4 regions of the Phyllobacterium sp. P30BS-XVII genome follow, and region 3 is predicted to be linked to each of the others. Evidence: riboswitches for the same ligand, from Rfam matches in the RefSeq annotation. Region 3 holds a riboswitch; each other region holds the start of a gene.
What was found. Region 3 has a riboswitch for cobalamin ahead of FHW17_RS11300 (DUF1636 family protein). Riboswitches for the same ligand answer to the same signal wherever they lie in the genome.
Positions count from the first base shown of each region.

Region 1: another riboswitch for cobalamin. It lies ahead of FHW17_RS21515 (TonB-dependent receptor); the one in region 3 lies ahead of FHW17_RS11300 (DUF1636 family protein).
Region 2: another riboswitch for cobalamin. It lies ahead of FHW17_RS14090 (ribonucleoside-diphosphate reductase subunit alpha); the one in region 3 lies ahead of FHW17_RS11300 (DUF1636 family protein).
Region 4: another riboswitch for cobalamin. It lies ahead of cobU (bifunctional adenosylcobinamide kinase/adenosylcobinamide-phosphate guanylyltransferase); the one in region 3 lies ahead of FHW17_RS11300 (DUF1636 family protein).

Region 1 is NZ_JACGXO010000009.1:92,032-96,634, forward strand. It holds gene FHW17_RS21510 (ABC transporter substrate-binding protein) at 1-354, opposite strand, end outside; gene FHW17_RS21515 (TonB-dependent receptor) at 387-2,351, opposite strand; cobalamin riboswitch at 2,525-2,742, opposite strand; gene FHW17_RS21520 (ferredoxin--NADP reductase) at 3,134-3,988, shown strand; gene FHW17_RS21525 (MarR family transcriptional regulator) at 4,163-4,603, shown strand, end outside.
Region 2 is NZ_JACGXO010000004.1:396,476-401,078, forward strand. It holds gene FHW17_RS14075 (hemin ABC transporter substrate-binding protein) at 1-428, shown strand, start outside; gene FHW17_RS14080 (iron ABC transporter permease) at 425-1,546, shown strand; gene FHW17_RS14085 (heme ABC transporter ATP-binding protein) at 1,549-2,340, shown strand; cobalamin riboswitch at 2,391-2,618, shown strand; gene FHW17_RS14090 (ribonucleoside-diphosphate reductase subunit alpha) at 2,722-4,603, shown strand, end outside.
Region 3 is NZ_JACGXO010000003.1:424,229-428,831, reverse strand. It holds gene FHW17_RS11310 (ABC transporter substrate-binding protein) at 1-648, opposite strand, end outside; gene FHW17_RS11305 (ABC transporter ATP-binding protein) at 648-1,457, opposite strand; gene FHW17_RS11300 (DUF1636 family protein) at 1,588-1,941, opposite strand; cobalamin riboswitch at 2,046-2,259, opposite strand; gene FHW17_RS11295 (transglutaminase family protein) at 2,400-4,603, shown strand, end outside.
Region 4 is NZ_JACGXO010000002.1:613,155-617,757, reverse strand. It holds gene cobN (cobaltochelatase subunit CobN) at 1-815, opposite strand, end outside; gene cobW (cobalamin biosynthesis protein CobW) at 834-1,886, opposite strand; gene cobU (bifunctional adenosylcobinamide kinase/adenosylcobinamide-phosphate guanylyltransferase) at 1,891-2,415, opposite strand; cobalamin riboswitch at 2,571-2,805, opposite strand; gene FHW17_RS08845 (cobyric acid synthase) at 3,214-4,603, opposite strand, start outside.

The sequences.
Region 1 (4,603 bases), on a different contig from region 3:
AATATCGTCAAAGGAAGATTCCGGCTGAAACTCTTCAACCCGAAATCCAAGCCGCTTGAGAATGTCGACGGTCGCCCTTGTCGTATATGTGCCGCTGAGGATCAGGTCCGGCTTCATCAGGAAAATTTCCTCGGCCTGACCATGGTTGGTTACAAACGACGCCGCCTCTTTGGCCAGCACCGAACCCGTTTCGTCCTTGGCAAGATGCGAGACTGAATAAAGCTGTCCCTCACCCGCCAGAAGCATGGCCAATTGGTCGGTGCAAAGGTTCATGGAGACAACCCGCTTCGGCGCTTCGGCGGCGATTGCAGACGGACAGCCAGACAGTGCGATTGCCGTTGCCAGCCTCGCCACCCCTAGCGCCCATCTGCATTGCCTCAACATAATCAGAAGCTTCCCTTCAACCCGACAAAGGCGGTACGGCCCGGTGTGTTGAAACCAAAAACCTCCTGATAATCTTCATCGACCAGGTTCTCGATCCGCGCATAGGCTTCCATCTTGTCACTGAACTTATAGCTGCCACCAATCGTGACCAGCGTATAGTCCTTGAGCACAACACGCGTGGGGAGAGGCGGTGTAAAAGCCGTATCTTCCATCTTTCCGTTGAAGGTTACTTCGCTGAAGACGCGGGCGCGATCTTCAAGGAATGTGTAGGCGGCATTCAGCGAGCCCGAATGTCTTGGCCGCCTTATTTCGATCTGACCATCGGGGTCTTTTGCATCCGTATAGGTGTAGGTCGCCGTCGTGGTGAAACCACTGGTCAAGTTGAGCGTCGCCGCAACTTCCACACCCTGACGCTTGCTGCGCCCATCCTGATTAACAGGCGTATAGCGGAAATCAGGTGTTGCAATGCTGGTAATCTCATCGGTCAGGTTCTGGCGGAAATAGGTCACGTCAACCACCAGCTGCTCATCGAAAAAGCTCTGCTCGACACCGAAATCCCAGCCAAGGCTCTTTTCCGGTCGCAGGTTTGGATTGCCCTTGTAGGTTGAGGGAATATAGCCGAACTGATCGTAGAATGTCGGATTGGTAACGCCTGTACCAACGGAGCTATGCAGTCTCGTTCCCCAGTCCGGAATTTTCCATGCCGCACCGAAACTATAGGTCGATGCATCCTTGAACCGGTCATTGTCATCGTGGCGCGCGGCGGCGTTCAGATAAAGCTGGTCGAAAAACTCGCCCCTGTATTCCCCGACAAACGAATGCATGGTCCGGTCGTGTTTCTCGAACTGCGACGCGTCAAAATATGGGCTGTTAAAATCCGCCTTGGCAGGCCTCTGCTGGAAAGTCTCGCGCTCACCCTGATACCCCGCCGTAATCTGATGCCTGGCGTCGGCAAAGGCTGGCGTATCGAACTTGTAGGTGGCCTGATAGGAACCATTCAGCCGGTTGCCCTCATTGCCGGAGATATATTCGTCGTGCTTGAGATTGTCGCGCAATGTGTTGGTGTCGCTGATCCGCGCTTTTTGAGTCAGGGCACCATCCAGCGATGTCCAGGTAATGCCGAGCGAGCCCAGCAATTCCTTGGTCGTGGTCTGGTCGTCACCATCAACGACAAGCCCCTGAAACGGTGTGCCATAACCGCCATCGGGATCGAGATCGCTGCGGCGGTTGACGTAACGGAATGTACCATCGACAACCACATCGGGCGTTATATCGACCTTGAACTTGCCATTGATGGAGCCGTTCTTGTCGCCGTCCTTTTCTGAACCGAAATTCGAGATGTTGAAACCCTTGTTCTGGCGATAGGTGCCGGAGAGGGCAAAATCATAATTATCGGCGCCGCCCTGCAGCAGCACATTGCCTAGCCAAGTGCCATCTGTGCCCGCTTCCGAGCGTCCGCTGATCTTGAAACCGTCCCGGGTGCCGCCCTTGGTGATGATGTTGACCACACCGGCCAATGCGTTCGAGCCCCAGAAGGCGCTTTGCGGCCCGCGCAGAATTTCGATGTGATCGACATCTGTAACCGGCAAGCCGCCAAAGTCGAATTCGCCATTGCCGGTTTCGCTGGCTTCAACGCCGTCAATCATGACAAGAAGGTGGTTGGCTTCTGCGCCGCGTACCCTCACCTGTGTCAGGCCGCCATAGGAGCCGCCACGCGAAACGGCAAAGCCCGGCACCTGCCGTAACGCATCGGCAACGTAGCGTGTCTGGTTCTGTACCAGCTGCTCGCCTGTGATAACCGTATAGGCCCGCCCGGATTTTTCCGCATCAATGCGTGACTCGCCAAGATTGATATAAATCGGAGCAAGGACAATCGTCCCGTCTCCGTCGGTTGCCGGTTCCTGCGCAATGGCGACCCCGCTCAACAGACCAATGATTGCCCCTGCAAATCCCGTTTGCCTTAACATGATGCCCCCACAGCATGGGAAACGGCTGGCGTTTCCCCGATTACGTCTGAACCGCGGGCTGGATGGGCAGCAAGGGGATTGTAACAATCAACCTGCAATCGCTCCGGCACACGGCAACACTTTTTCAAATGTCACCGCGACGAGCGACCGCGCCTGAACACACCCCGTGTTCGAGCTGGGTGACCGGAACGGGCAGGTCTCCTGACTTCCGGATCACTGCATGTCCCCCGCCTTCCCAATCACGCAAAAGCGCTTTCAGTGGCACTATGGAGGACCGCTCACCGGTTACAGTTGCGGGGGCAGCCACGGATTAGGCCCCTTCTTGGGTCATCCTCACCGTGTTCCCTTTTCATCCGCTTTTGATCGCGGAACCAATTCCATATTCTGGATAGCAACCTCGTCTTGAACGGTCAACAATCACAGGGGGCCTAAATTGTTGACATTGCCCCTTCCACGAAAGAGAAAAATTTAATCTATAAAAATGCCTGAATCTGTACACACGATCTGCGAACATTTCGGCCTTAGCCAAATTCTTCCAATATATTGCTCACAAAAGGTATTTTCGCCGCGATCGAGGGTTATGCAGCGTCTGCTAATTTGCTGATCTGCCTTGCAAAATCAGCCATTGCATATTAATCGCTGCCGATTACATAAGGTTTGCTGGCATTACCAGGCGCGCATTTTCGCCGATGAACCAGTTGAATGATGCCAGTTGAATAATGAATGGAGCAACGCCCGGCTCGTTCATTTGTTGATATCAGTATCGAACGAGAGAACCCGGGATGACTGCATTTTCGCCAGTAGCTGCAACAGCGGCAACCGTTCTTGAGCCAGACGACGTTTCGGCGCCGGTTGCCTTTCCTATTCCTGATAATGTGTATGCGGAAACAGTGACCGAGGTTCGCCATTATACCGACCGCCTGTTCCGCTTCCGCATCACCCGTCCCGCGAGCTTCCGGTTCCGTTCGGGCGAGTTTGTCATGATCGGCCTGCCCAATGCGGAAAAGCCTGTTTATCGCGCCTATTCCATCGCCAGCCCATCTTGGGATGAGGAAATCGAGTTCTTTTCGATCAAGGTTGAAAATGGCCCGCTGACCGAGCATCTGCAGAAGATCAAACGCGGCGATACGGTCCTTCTGCGCAAGAAGTCGACGGGCACGCTCGTTCTCGATGCACTGCTGCCGGGAAAGCGCCTCTATATGCTGTCGACAGGAACAGGTGTTGCACCCTTCGCCAGCCTGATCCGTGACCCTGAGACCTATGAGAAGTTCGAAGAAGTCATTCTGGTGCAGACCTGCCGCGACGTCGCCGAACTCAAATACATCACCGAAATGGTGGAAGGCATCAAGGATGATCCGCTGATCGGCGAATTTGCCGCCGACAGCCTGCGGCTCTACACCACGACCACGCGCGAAAATTTTACCCATATGGGCCGCGTTACCGATCTGATGACAAGCGGCAAGCTGTTCAGTGATCTCGGCCTGCCGCCGCTCAATCCGGAAACCGATCGCGGCATGATCTGTGGTTCGATGCACATGATCCACGATACGAAGGCTATTCTGGAATCCTTTGGTCTCGAAGAAGGCGCGAACAACAAGCCGTCGACCTATGTCGTGGAGCGGGCCTTCGTCGGCTAAACCGTTCCCCTATATCCAGATTTGAATCATGTGCCCGGTCTTCACAGACCGGGCATTTTTGTTTTGAGCATTTTTGTCACCGATTTGTGACACCGGGCCTCTTCTAAAAGATGAGTCCACATGCTATATGTATCGTTGTTATAAGCATCCTTACGAGTTTTAAAGCCCCACATCATGGATAACATGCCCACTCTTGGCTTTCTGCTGCATGAGGTTGCGCGGTTGTTGCGCAAACGATTTGAACAGCGTGCAAAGCACATTGGCCTGACCCGCTCCCAGTGGCAGACCCTTGCATACCTCGCAAAGAACGAGGGCATCCATCAGGCTGGATTGGCCGAAATTCTCGAGATAGAGCCGATCACGCTGGTGCGTATTCTGGACAAGCTGCAGGAACGCAACCTGATCGAACGGCGCCGGCATCCCACTGACCGCCGGATATGGCTGCTTTATCTGCGTGACGAAGCGCGGCCACATGTCGATGACATGCGCGTTATCGGCGAAATCACCCGTTCCGAGGCGCTGGCCAATGTGCCCGCCGAAGACCGGGAGCATCTGCTTCGAACTCTAACCCTTATGAAGTCCAATTTGATCGATGCCTGTCAGACACCGGTCGAT
Region 2 (4,603 bases), on a different contig from region 3:
TCGAAAAGGATTTGCAGACATCCGAAGACGCGACGAAGAACATCAAAAACCGCAAGCGCGTTCTGTTTGTGCTGAGTGCGCAAGGCGGCAAGATCATGGCTTCCGGTACCAAGACGGCGGCCAATGGTATCATAGCCCTCGCAGGTGCCGACAATGCGATCACGGAATATCCGGGTTACAAACCGCTGACCGATGAGGCGATCATCACTGCCAAGCCCGATGTCATTCTGGTCATGGACCGCGGCGGCGATCACTCATCAGACAATGCCGACCTTCTTGCCAATGCGGCAATATCAGCCACACCGGCTGGCAAGGACAAGAAGATCATTCGTATGGGCGGTCAATATCTGCTGGGTTTTGGCCCGCGTGCGCCCAAGGCGATCCATGAACTGGCAGAAGCTATATACGGCAACGAACTAAGCCAATGAGCGAGGCAATCTTGAGAAAACCTGCCGTCCTTGCCTCCGCGCAGGGCGGCAAAAAACTGCGTCCTGATGGTGACAGATCCGCGCTTGCGCGTGCAGTGATTGCCTGTCTTGGCGTGGTGCTCATCGCCACTATCATTTTTAGCCTCGCGTTCGGCGCCTCCGATGCGTCTGTTATCGCTGTCGTAAAGTCCCTGATTTCGGGCGCTGACGGCACGGAAAGCGCACTGTCTGTCAGAGATCGCATCATTATCTATGATATCCGGCTGCCGCGCGTCATTCTCGGCACATTGATTGGAGCTTCGCTTGCCGTGTCCGGTGCGGTCATGCAGGGCCTTTTTCGCAATCCACTGGCAGATCCCGGCATTGTTGGCGTATCGGCGGGTGCGGGTCTGGGTGCAGTCAGCGTGATCGTATTGGGCGGAACCATTTTTGCGCCTGTTGTCGCTTTATTTGGGCTTTATGCACTACCGCTTGCTGCTTTTTTCGGCGCCTTGGCCTTCACCCTTATTCTATACCGTGTGGCAACGCGGCGGGGACAAACATCCATCGCCACCATGCTGCTCGCGGGGATTGCGCTTGGTGCCATGGCCGCTGCCTATATCGGGGTTCTTGTTTATGTCGCCGATGACAAGCAGTTACGTGACCTGACATTCTGGAGCCTCGGCTCGCTTGCCGGTGCCAGCTGGATCAAGATACTTGCATCAGGGCCGTTGATTGCATTCGCACTTGTCATTTCACCTTTCCTCGCCCGCGGCCTCAATGGTCTGGCATTGGGAGAGGCATCAGCCAGCCATCTCGGCATTCCCGTCCAGCGGTTCAAACGCATTGCCATTGTCACGGTTGCAGCGGCAACAGGCGCATCGGTTGCCGTCAGCGGTGGTATCGGCTTTGTCGGCGTAGTTGTCCCGCATCTTCTGCGCCTCGTAATTGGTCCGGATCATCGTTACCTGTTGCCAGCGGCTGCGCTGCTTGGCGCAAGCCTGCTGCTGATTGCCGATGCTGTGAGCCGCACAATCGTTGCTCCATCAGAACTGCCCATCGGCATTGTCACTGCTGCCGTTGGTGCTCCCTTCTTCCTATGGATATTGCTGCGTCGTCGCGGCATTCTGGACCTATGACCATGATCCGCGTTTCCAATGTCTCCGTGTCACTTGGACGAAGCAAGATTGTCAAAGATGTATCCTTTGATGCTGGGGCAGGTGAGTTCACCGTCATCGTCGGCCCTAATGGTTCGGGGAAAACGACATTGATGCGTGCTCTCTCCGGTGATCTGCCGCATGAGGGCACAATCAGCATCAATGGCACCCTGATCACCCAGTTGAAACTCTGGCAGATGGCGGCCATGCGCGCGATCCTGCCGCAATCAACCTCGCTGTCTTTCCCGTTCACCGTGCGGGAAATCGTCAAGCTTGGAATGACCAGCGGCCGTTCCGGCGCGCCTCGTCATACCGTGGATACCCTGCCGGATGACGCGCTCGAACGGGTCGACCTTGCAGGCTTTGGCGGACGTTTTTATCAGGAACTCTCCGGCGGCGAACAACAGCGCGTGCAACTGGCGCGCGTTCTCTGCCAGGTCTGGCAACCGGTGCTTGATGGCCAGCCCCGCTTCCTCTTTCTGGATGAACCGGTTTCCAGCCTCGATATCAAACACCAGCTTATTATCATGCAGATTGCCCGTGATTTTGCTGATCGTGGTGGCGGCGTCATCGCGATCCTGCACGACCTCAATCTTACATCCATGTTTGCCGACCGTATTGTGGTTATGCACAGGGGCCATGCTGATTCTGTGGGTACACCTGAGCAAGTCTTGACGGATGACCGCATCTTGCGTGTTTATGAATGCGCGCTGAAAGTGGGTGGCCTGCCCGGCAAATCCGTACCATTTGTTTTGCCCCAATCCGCGATGCTCTGAGTTAGCGAAGATATCACCATCTACCTATTGACTGCGGATGGCGATTTGATACTAAATATAGATGTTATGGTTCTACCGAGTCGCAAGACCGGGAGCTAAGAGGGAAGCCGGTGAGGTGTCGTTGACATTGATGCCGGCGCTGCCCCCGCAACTGTAAACAGCGAGTTGTTGTCGATAATGCCACTGAAGCTGCGCCCTCAAGGTGCAATCGCTTCGGGAAGGCCGACACCAGCGCCGACCTGTGAGCCAGGAGACCTGCCATAACATGATGAACGTCCACGGGCGGGGTGTCCCGGTGTGTCGCTTGCAATGGTCAGTCCCTGACCTATTCCTTGCACGCGTGCGCTCGACCTTTGCCCCCAACATTTGGGGTATAAGCACATGTCTCTTTCTCTTGAAACCACCCGTACCGATGGTCAAGCACCTGTTCGCTCTGGCGACACACCATCATCCTCGACAGAACCCGGCTACCGCGTCATCCGCCGCAATGGTTCGGTAACACCGTTTGATCCCCTGAAAATCACTGTCGCCTTGACCAAGGCTTTCCTCGCCGTTGAAGGCAATGTCGCCGCTGGCTCGCGCCGTGTGCATGATGTGGTTGAAGGTCTGACCTCCGACATCGTGACAACATTGAAACGCCGCAGCAGCGAGGGCCGTCTGTTTCACATTGAGGATGTGCAGGATCAGGTTGAGCTTGCCCTTATGCGCAGCGAGAACCACAAGGTTGCACGCGCCTATGTTCTCTACCGGGAAGAGCGTACGCGGGAACGCGCCAAACTGGTTGAGCCCGTGGCTGAAACCGGCCCGTCACTCAATGTCACCCTGCTCGACGGCACCAAGGCTCCGCTCGATGACATCCGTCTCGCCCGTATCATCAATGAGGCTTGTGAAGGTCTGGAGGGGGTCAGCGCTACTCCCATTCTGAGCGAGACCCAGCGTAATCTTTATGACGGCATCACGCTCGATGAGCTGTCGCTTGCGCCTATTCTGGCAGCGCGCACGCTCGTTGAAACCGAGCCGAACTATTCCTTCGTTACCGCCCGTCTGCTGCTCGACAAGCTGCGCCGCGAAGCATTGAGTTTTGTTTTCGGCAGGTCTGAACAGGCAACCCAGCAAGAAATGGCGGAACGCTACGCAGATTATTTTCCGGCCTATGTAAAAGCTGGCATTGAAGCCGAACTGCTCGACCCGGAACTGGCTCGTTTCGATCTCAAAAAGATTGCCACTGCCTTGAAACCGGAACGCGACCTGCAATTCCAGTATCTCGGCTTGCAGACGCTTTATGATCGCTATCTCCAGCAGACACGCGGCATCCGGTTTGAGCTGCCGCAAGCGTTCCTGATGCGCGTTGCCATGGGACTTGCGTCGCGCGAGATCGACCGTGAAGCCCGCGCCATCGAATTCTACAATCTGTTGTCGTCGTTCGACTTCATGGCGTCCACGCCAACATTGTTTAACTCGGGCACGTTGCGCCCGCAGCTATCCTCCTGCTTCCTGACCACCGTTGCCGATGATCTCGACGGTATCTTCAAGGCGGTGAAGGATAATGCGCTGCTGGCGAAATATTCCGGCGGTCTTGGCAATGACTGGACGCCGGTACGCGGCCTTGGTGCCCACATCAAAGGCACCAACGGCGAAAGTCAGGGCGTGGTGCCATTCCTGAAAGTTGCCAATGACACGGCCATCGCGGTCAATCAGGGTGGCAAGCGCAAGGGCGCGGTCTGCGCCTATCTTGAAACATGGCACGTGGACATCGAGGAGTTTCTCGATCTGCGCAAGAACACCGGGGATGACCGCCGCCGTACCCATGACATGAACACGGCCAACTGGGTGCCTGATCTGTTCATGAGCCGTGTGGAAGCGGATAAACAATGGACCCTGTTCTCGCCCGATGAGACGCCTGATCTGCACGACCTCTATGGTGCAGAATTCAAATCCGCCTATGAGGCCTATGAAGCCAAGGCTGCGCGCGGTGAACTTCGTGTGTTCCGCACCGTCAGGGCATTGGACCTGTGGCGCCGTATCCTGACCATGCTGTTCGAAACAGGCCATCCATGGGTGACTTTCAAGGACCCTTGCAATATCCGCTCACCGCAGGGCCATGTCGGCGTGGTGCATTCCTCGAACCTGTGTACCGAGATTACGCTTAATACATCCAGGGACGAAGTTGCGGTCTGCAATCTCGGCTCCATCAATCTAGCCAATCACATTGGCAGTCAGGGGCTTGATCTGGAACGTTTGGCCCGCACGGTGGCAACAGCCA
Region 3 (4,603 bases):
CGCCGTCGGAATGGCGAATTTGCCTGCGGTGAACGGCTTGTCCTCGCCTGAATCATAGAGGAACACGCGGGTGCCGCTCTTGTCGCCGATCTTGGTCTTGAGGCTGGCAAGCTCGGTCTTCCAGCCGCTGACCAGCTTGTTTGCGTCATCTTCCTTGCCGAAAATCTTGCCCAGCTTTTCCATGTCGCCGTAGAGCAGGTCCATGGTGGCGGCTGGCCGGTTCTTGTCGAGATGAATGCAGCTTTCGGTCAGCTCAAGCGTCTTGATGCCATGTGGCGCAAGCGTATCGGGCGTGACTTCGCCACCGGGTTTCATGCCGTAATTCCAGCCCGCAAAGAAAAAGTCGGGCTCAACGGCGACGAGATTTTCCAGCGTCGGATATTTGGGTGCAAGTTCGGGGATGGAACCCTGCTGCTTTTTGAAAGCGTCATCCAGCTTGTACCAGCCTGTAATGCCCGAAACCCCGACTATGGAGGGTTGCAGGTGCAGAGCAAAAGCCATTTCGCTCATATTGATGTCCTGAATGACCGCGCGCTTGGGAGCGACATCAAAGGTCAGCGGCTTGCCGCAGCTGTCAACGGTAACAGGAAACGCCCATGCGGGCGCAGATAGCGCCGACAAAGCGAGGGCGAGCAACGTTCTTTTCATCAAATTCTCCGTAGCTGAGCAGATTGTATTGTTGTTGTTGGTTCCGGTGCTTCGAACACCATGAGGTCGCGATCCTGCGATGGGTGGCGCAGGCGCAATACGTCGAGATCAAAGACATCGCTGACAATGCGCGGCGTCAGTGTTTCATCCGGCGTGCCAATGGCGACCAGCTGCGCGCTGTGCATGACAGCAACATGGGTGGCAAAGGGCGCGACAAGCGGCAGGTCGTGCAGCACGGCGATGACAGTCACGTCGAGCCCGGCGACAAGCGCCAGCAATTCGCTGCGCGCTTTCGGATCGAGGTGGTTGGTGGGTTCATCCAGAAACAGAATATCAGGCTGCTGGGCAATCGCACGAGCCAGTTGCACGCGTTGCCTCTCACCACCGGAGAGCGAACCTATGGGGCGGCGGGAAAACTGGGCAACCTTGGCACGCAGCAGCGCCTCCGCCACGATATCGCGATCTCCGGCCCTGGTCAGAGCGCCCATATGCGGAATACGGCCAAGCGAGACATAATCCTCCACCAGCAACTGATGGTCAGGCGCATCGGTCTGGCCGACAAAGGCGAAGCGTCTTGCCCTTTCTCTGGGTTTCAACCGGTCAATAGGTGTGCCTTCGATATAAACATTGCCGGAGGAGGGCCGTAGCAGACCCGCCAGCATGCGCAGCAGCGTGGATTTTCCGGCGCCATTCGGGCCGATAATGGCGAGCCGCGAACCTTGCTCAATATCGAGCGAGGTTTCGTCGACGAGCGTCTGGCCGGAGGTGCGAAATGTCACGTCGTCGGCGCGCATGACGATGTTGTTCATGGGCTGATGATGTCCGTGACTGCAGGCAAAACACATGGTGCTGGGTCCCAAATCGGTAAACTCTGTCGTGCCATATCAGGCACACTGTTCTCGTATAGTAACGTTATAACATTGGTCAATGCCTGCCGTGTCATAGATGTGCAGGAATTCGCGCGAGTGTCTTGTCGTAAAGGCCAGGCGGGCGCTGCGACGCCTGGGACCAGCCGTCATCGAGGCGCTGATACATCCGGGCAAAATCGATAAGGTCGGCAAAGTTGGCGTCGGGGCAGATATCGCCGAAGAGATATTGCGCCTTGTCAGGCGCGCGGAATGCCACGGTGCAGGGATGTCCGCAGCCCGCCATGCAGCCGACACCGCGTACCTCATAGGCGGGATCGCCATTAAGTTCCGCTGCAAGCCTGTCGACAAGGTCCTGCCCCGGTCGTGCGCCGTCGGAAGCCTTGCACAGGGTGCAGACGATAATCTGGTGGTTCGGCCTGCTCATGCCTGTCCATTGCCTCAAAGACAGGGGTTGGGGGAACGCAGCCAATGCACCATCGCGACAATGCGGGAGAGACATCGCATCGCTCCCGGCACACCCCGTCCGGTTCGAATTTCAATTGAGATGGCAGGTCTCCTGGCTCGCGGGTCTCAGCTTTGCCTTGCCTTCCCGGTCTTTCAACCAGTGGCATGTCAGGCATCGCTCACCGCTTACAGTTGCGGGGGCAGCCACGGTCTCGGTCCCTTTTGGGTACGCCTCACCGTGTTCCCTTTTCATCCCCGGCGTTGTCTTGCCGGAGAAACCATCGGCGCGGATGCTATGCGGCCAGCCCCGCCGTTGCAAGCACGTTTATGCGGCAATTTTTGACGCTGCCAAAATTTTTGGCAAATGAAAGATTTCAATTGGCTGACAACTCGGTAGAGTGCTTGGAGTATTTGTGGAATCGTAGCTTTTGAGGCGACATGGCAATTCACGCAGCAGTCTATCACCTGACGCACTACAAGTATGACCGGCCCATCATGCTCGGGCCGCAAATCATCCGGCTCCAGCCAGCGCCCCATTCGCGAACGAAAGTTCTCAGCCATTCCCTGAAGGTCAGTCCGGCCAATCATTTCGTCAATCTGCAGCAGGACCCCTACGGCAATTTCCTTGCCCGCTTCGTTTTCCCTGAACCGGTGACGGAATTGAAGATCGAGGTCGATCTCATCGCTGATATGACCGTCTATAATCCCTTCGATTTCTTTGTGGAGCCGGTCGCGGAGACGTGGCCGTTCAACTATCCGCAGGAAATCAGCGATGACCTGTCGATCTATATGAAGCCGGAACCAGTGGGGCCGCTGGTTTCGAACTTCCTCGCAACGATTGATCGCAGTCCGACCAATACGGTGAATTTCGTCGTCGATCTCAATGCGCGCATCCAGCGGGAAATCGGCTATGTCATCCGCATGGAAACCGGTGTGCAGGAGCCGGAGGCGACGCTTGGCCTGCGCTCTGGGTCGTGCCGCGATTCAAGCTGGCTGCTGGTGCAGGTCCTGCGCAATCTCGGGCTCGCTGCGCGCTTTGTTTCGGGCTATCTCATCCAGTTGAAGCCTGATCTCGTTGCCATTGATGGCCCTGCCGGGACAGACAAGGATTTTACCGATCTGCATGCCTGGTGCGAGGTCTATCTGCCCGGTGCCGGCTGGATCGGCCTTGATCCGACATCGGGGCTTCTGACCGGTGAAAGCCATGTGCCGCTGGCCGCCACCCCGCATTACCGCAACGCCGCGCCGATTTCCGGTATGGCGGAGTTTGCCAATGTCGAATTCGGCTTTGATATGCGGGTTGACAGGGTTTCCGAACATCCGCGCATCACCAAGCCGTTTTCGGATGAATCATGGAATGCGCTCGATGCCCTTGGCGAACAGGTGGATGCCATCCTCAAAGAACGCGATGTGCGGCTGACCATGGGCGGCGAACCGACATTCGTCTCCATAGATGATTTTGAGTCAGGCGAATGGAACACTGATGCCGTCGGCCCCACCAAGCGGGAAAAGGCCGACAAACTGATCCGGCGGCTGCGCGAGCGTTTTGCGCCCGGTGGCTTCCTGCATTACGGGCAGGGCAAATGGTATCCCGGCGAAAGCCTACCGCGTTGGACGTTCTCACTCTACTGGCGCAAGGATGGTAAGCCGATCTGGGTCAATCCTGACCTGATCGCGCCTGAGAACAGCACGGCAGATGTGAAGCCTGATGATGCCGGAAAGCTTCTGCTGGCGCTGGCGGATGAGCTTGGCGTTGAACAGGAGATGGTGGCCCCCGCCTATGAAGACCCGGCCGAATGGATCGTCAAGGAAGGCAATCTGCCTGATAATGTCGACCCCTCCAATTCCAAGCTGAAAGACCCCGAAGAGCGCAGCCGTATTGCCCGGGTTTTTGAACGTGGGCTCACCGAGCCAAGCGGTTTTGTGCTGCCGGTGCAGCGCTGGAACAGCCTTGCTTCCGGGCCGCGCTGGCGCAGTGAAAAATGGACGACGCGTCGCGGTAAGCTGTTTCTCGTGCCGGGGGATTCGCCCGTGGGCTACCGCCTGCCTCTCGGTGCGTTGCCGCATGTGCCGCCGTCGGATTTTCCATATATCGTTCCGGTTGACCCGTCAGTCGAGCGCGGTTCTCTGCCTGACCCGGCACCACGCGCCACGCAACGCGCGCCTGAACATCCACTGACCGTTGCGTCTTTCACAGCGGCTGAAGGCAATCAACAGGAGCGGGTGGAGCAGGAACTGGGCGAAATCGGCGGCGCAGTGCGCACGGCCATATCGGTTGAGCCGCGCGATGGACGCCTGAGCGTCTTCATGCCGCCGGTTGAGGCACTTGAAGATTATCTGGAACTGGTCGCCGCTGCCGAAGCTGCCGCGCACAGGCTTGGCCTGCCTGTGCATATTGAAGGTTACAGCCCGCCGCAGGATCATCGCATCAATGTCATCCGCGTTGCGCCTGATCCCGGAGTGATCGAGGTCAATATCCACCCCGCAGCCAACTGGCGCGACTGCGTGGAGACAACCACCGCGATCTACGAGGAAGCCCGCCAGACCCGACTGGGCGCTGACAAATTCATGATCGACGGTCGCCATACCGGCACCGGCGGCGGCAACCATGTGGTTGTTGGCGGCGAAACGCCCAATAACAG
Region 4 (4,603 bases), on a different contig from region 3:
GGCGCAGACACGGCAAAGCCCGTGGCATTCAGCACCACCGCTGGCGGTGCTTCAGCGAAAATGCTCTCCAGCGTTGCAATGGAAACCGGATCTTTCAGGCTGGAGACAAACACCGGCAGTGGATTGAGGCCTTTGGCGCGCAATGCTTCCAGCAGTGCTTCAACCGGCTGCGTCTGCCCGCTCTGCACCAGCGCCCGGTAGAAACAGATCGCGGCAACTGGCGCGCCGTCCTGCCAACTCCTGCGCATTTCTTCCAGCGAAGGCGCTGGTTTCCCCGGCCACCACAGTCCCGCTTTCAGCAGGGGTGCAGCGTCCTGCGGCTTCTCGCTGGAATGGATCAGAGCGCTACAATAATCGAGAAAACGCTGCGCATTCTGCGCGCCACCTTCCAGCAGATAATGCCAGAGTGCGTCGCGATCATGCCGGGCAATGGTTGAAAACCGGTCGAGCCCCGGATCGGGCTTGTCATCCCCCGGCAGCACCGCAAGCTGCACCTTGTGATTGACGGCACAGGCATGCAGCGCTTCCAGACCATAGGGCCAGTAGCTTTCGCCGCCGATAACCCTGACCACGATCAGCTTGGCATGGCGCGCCGTCCGCTCCACATAGGCGTCGACAGACATCGGGTGCGACAGGCTCATCATATTGGCAAGGCGCAGCGACACCGCGCCATCGCCCTGCCGCCGTGCGGAGGCAAGGCTCGCCAGTTCCGTATCAGCAGCGGAAAGAAACAACACATCTCCCGGCGTCTGGCCAAGGTCGATAGCCTCGGTCCCTTCAGCAATGGTGCCTTTCTGGGCAAGCAGGAGATGCATTCAGTTTTCCAGCCTCAGTTAAACGGCCGCAGCAGTGACAGCGGATGTAATGGCATCATTGTCGATATCATGCAGACCGATAACGACGAGACGCGTCTGGCGCTCTTCACCCGGATTCCAGGCACGGTCAAAGTAATGCTCGATGCGCGTGCCGACAGCCTGCACCACCAGACGCATGGGCTTGCCGGGAACATCGGCAAAGCCTTTCAGGCGCAGAATGTCGTGATCGGCAATGACGGTCTTCAGCTTTTCAACAAAGCTCTTTGGTTCCGCAACCGGGCCTAGACCAACGACAAAACTCTCAAACTCATCATGATCATGCTCTTCACCCGCCTCATGCTCCATTTCATGGTGCGATTTGCGGTTGGCAATGTCCTGTTCCGTGCCAACGCCAAGCCCCAGCAGAAGCTCATTGCTAAGCTTGCCGAAGCTTGCCGAAACCATGTTGAGCGAGCGGGACGAGCGGCTCTGCACATCGCCGCGCACCCCATCAAGCTGCTTGTCATTGATAAGGTCTGTCTTGTTGAGCACAATCAGGTCGGCGGCGCGAATCTGGTCTTCGAACAGTTCTTCGAGCGGGCTGTCATGATCGAGTGATTCATCCTGAATGCGCTGGGCATCAACCTTGTCATGATCATCGGCAAAACGGCCTTCGGATACGGCAGAGGCGTCAATCACGGTAACAACACCATCAACCGTTACCTGCGTCTTGATTTCAGGCCAGTTGAACGCTGCAACCAGAGGCTGCGGAAGGGCGAGACCCGATGTCTCGATGACAATATGATCGGGGCGATCAGGACGATCAAGCAGCTTGGTCATGGTCGGAATGAAATCATCCGCCACTGTGCAGCAGATGCAGCCATTGTTCAGCTCGATCACATCCTCGTCGCGGCAGGCTTCGATACCGCAGCCCTTGAGCAGACCGCCATCGACGCCCAGATCGCCGAACTCATTGATGATAAGCGCGATACGCTTGCCATTGGCGTTTTCAAGCAGATTGCGGATCATCGTGGTTTTGCCCGAACCGAGAAAACCGGTGATGACTGTTGCTGGAATCTTTTGACCCTGCATATTCCTATCCCTTCATTGTGAGCGGCAGTCCGGCTGCCACGAAATAGACTGTTGCCGCAGCTTGCGCCACGGCCTGATGGAGACGTCCGGCATGGTCGCGAAAATCGCGCGCCATGCGGTTCTCCGGAACGATGCCGAGACCCACTTCGTTCGAGACCAGAACAATCGAACCTTGAAGTTTCGGCAGCGCTTCGACAAGCTGCCGCGTCTCAGCGGTAATATTGCGCTCATCCATCATCAGATTGGTGAGCCAGAGCGTCAGGCAGTCGACAAGAACAGCCTTGCCCTCGCCAGCCACCCCTTGCAGGGTATCCAGCAGATCAAGCGGCTCTTCTATGGTACGCCATAGTGAACCGCGCTGCTTTTTATGCAGGTCAATGCGTACAGACATTTCCTCATCCCACGCCCTGCCCGTTGCGACATAGATCGCGTCAAGGCCCGACGACTTGATCAGGCCTTCGGCAAAGCTGGATTTGCCCGAGCGGGCACCGCCGAGAATGAAAGTCACACCTGAATTGAGTTGAGGCATCGCCGCTATTGCAACCGCAACGATCCATCCATCAAAGGGAATGCGGGCGGGAAAACAAGCAAATGCGTCATACGAGCAGCCATAACAACCTCCGTGCTGGGCCTGAAGGGACATTACCCTTCGATTCTTGGGCAGGATTACCCCAAGCCTTTCCTGGGAAAGGCTCTATGACTGGCAGGTCTCCTGGCTCGCGGGTCACAGAATGAATGCCGCCTTCCCGGTTTCCCAGTGGCTGCCCTCTGCATATGCGTCAGGCTTTGCATTGATCCTCGCCGCTCTACAGTCGCGGGGTCGGCTGCGGTGGGACCGCCCTTCAGGGTACGGCCGTCGCATTCCCTTTTGATCCCTTGGCCTTCGACCAATATGGGAACCAATCATGGGCTGGACGTTATTCATCCCCCACGAGAAATGTCAATTGAATGTGTGCTGTTTGGTAAGAGAGTGGTAGGGTGGGTTCGTGGTTCGACAAGCTCACCATGAGGGAGAGGGATGATGCAAGGGAGTTTTATTCTGCCACGTTGCGGAGCTTGGCTCCCTACAACCCACCCATTTCCCTCATGGTGAGCTTGTCGAACCACGAACCACGCACCATCAACGTTCACCCCCCTCTGCCCTGTCGGGCATCTCCCCCACAAGGGGGGAGATCAGCTGACAGTGCCGCCTAGCACAATCTGAGAACCATGCCTGTTGTGCAAAGGCGTTTATGCCAATGTGATCTCCCCCCTTGTGGTGGTCCGAAGGACGGGCGAGCCACGGGTCTCGCCCCTCTGCCCTGTCGGGCTACCGGCGGTGTGAGCATCAATATCTGCCTGCAGCACATGCAAGCAACGCATCGACATCAATCAAATCCTCCAGCTGCCCCGCGATACTATCCAGCGCGGCATCCACACCCGCACGGTAATCAAACTCGTCAGCCGCAATACCCATCGACCCCAGCAGCGCCGCACGAAAGCGATCCGCGCCGAAAAGCCCGTGCAGATAGGTCCCAAACACCTTGCCGTCTTTCGATATCGCCCCATCATTCACACCATTGATACGGGCAACAGGGCTGGAACAATCCGGGCCCGTCGTCCGGCCCAGATGAATTTCATAACCGCTGAGCGGCAGATCGAACTGCAGTGAATGTGCCTCGACATTGCGCACGGTCTTTTCAGGTTCCATCACCGTATCGATCTCGAGATGCCCGAGCCCTTGGGTTTCCGTCACGTTGCCCTCGATGCCATCAGGGTCGCGCACCGTCCGGCCGAGCATCTGGAAACCGCCGCATATGCCAATGATATGCCCGCCGCGACGCCGGTGCAGGTCCAAATCCTTGTCCCAGCCATTTTCGCGAAACCGCAGCAAATCGCTGATTGTGGATTTGGAACCGGGAATAATCACCAGCCCCGCATCGGACGGCAGCCGCTCGCCACTGCGCACCATCACCACATCCACCTGCGGCTCGGCCATCAGCGGATCGAGATCGTCAAAATTGGCAATGCGATCAAGCACCGGCACCGCGATTTTGAGCGCCCGGCCCTCGCCCTTCGCCAGACGTTCCAGCACAACCGAATCTTCCGCCGGCAACCGTGCTGCATCTTTCAACCACGGCACGACGCCGAAAGAGGGCCAGCCGGTAAATTGGCTGATGGCTTTCAACCCGTCATCAAACAGCGAGACATCACCGCGAAACTTGTTGATGAGATAACCGATGATCATATCCCGATCTTGCCGTTGCAGGATCGCATGGGTCCCGACGATTGAGGCAATCACCCCACCCCGGTCGATATCGCCGACCAGCAGCACAGGCACGTTGGCGCGGGTGGCAAAGCCCATATTGGCGATATCCCCTGCCCTGAGGTTGATTTCCGCTGGCGAACCCGCCCCCTCGACGATCACAAGATCAGCGCCATCGCGCACAATATCCCATGACGCCATGACAGCATCGAGCAGCTGCGCCTTGAATTTCTGGTAATCGCGCCCCTTCGCCTGTCCCCAGACTTTGCCCTGCACGATGATCTGGCTGCCGGTCTCGGACTGCGGTTTCAAAAGCACGGGATTCATATGCACTGATGAGGGCACGCCGCAGGCGACGGCCTGCAACCATTGCGCCCGGCCAATCTCGCCGCCATCATCGCTGACAGCGGCATTATTCGACATATTCTGCGGTTTGAATGGCCGAACTTTTAATCCGCGATTGCGCGCAAGC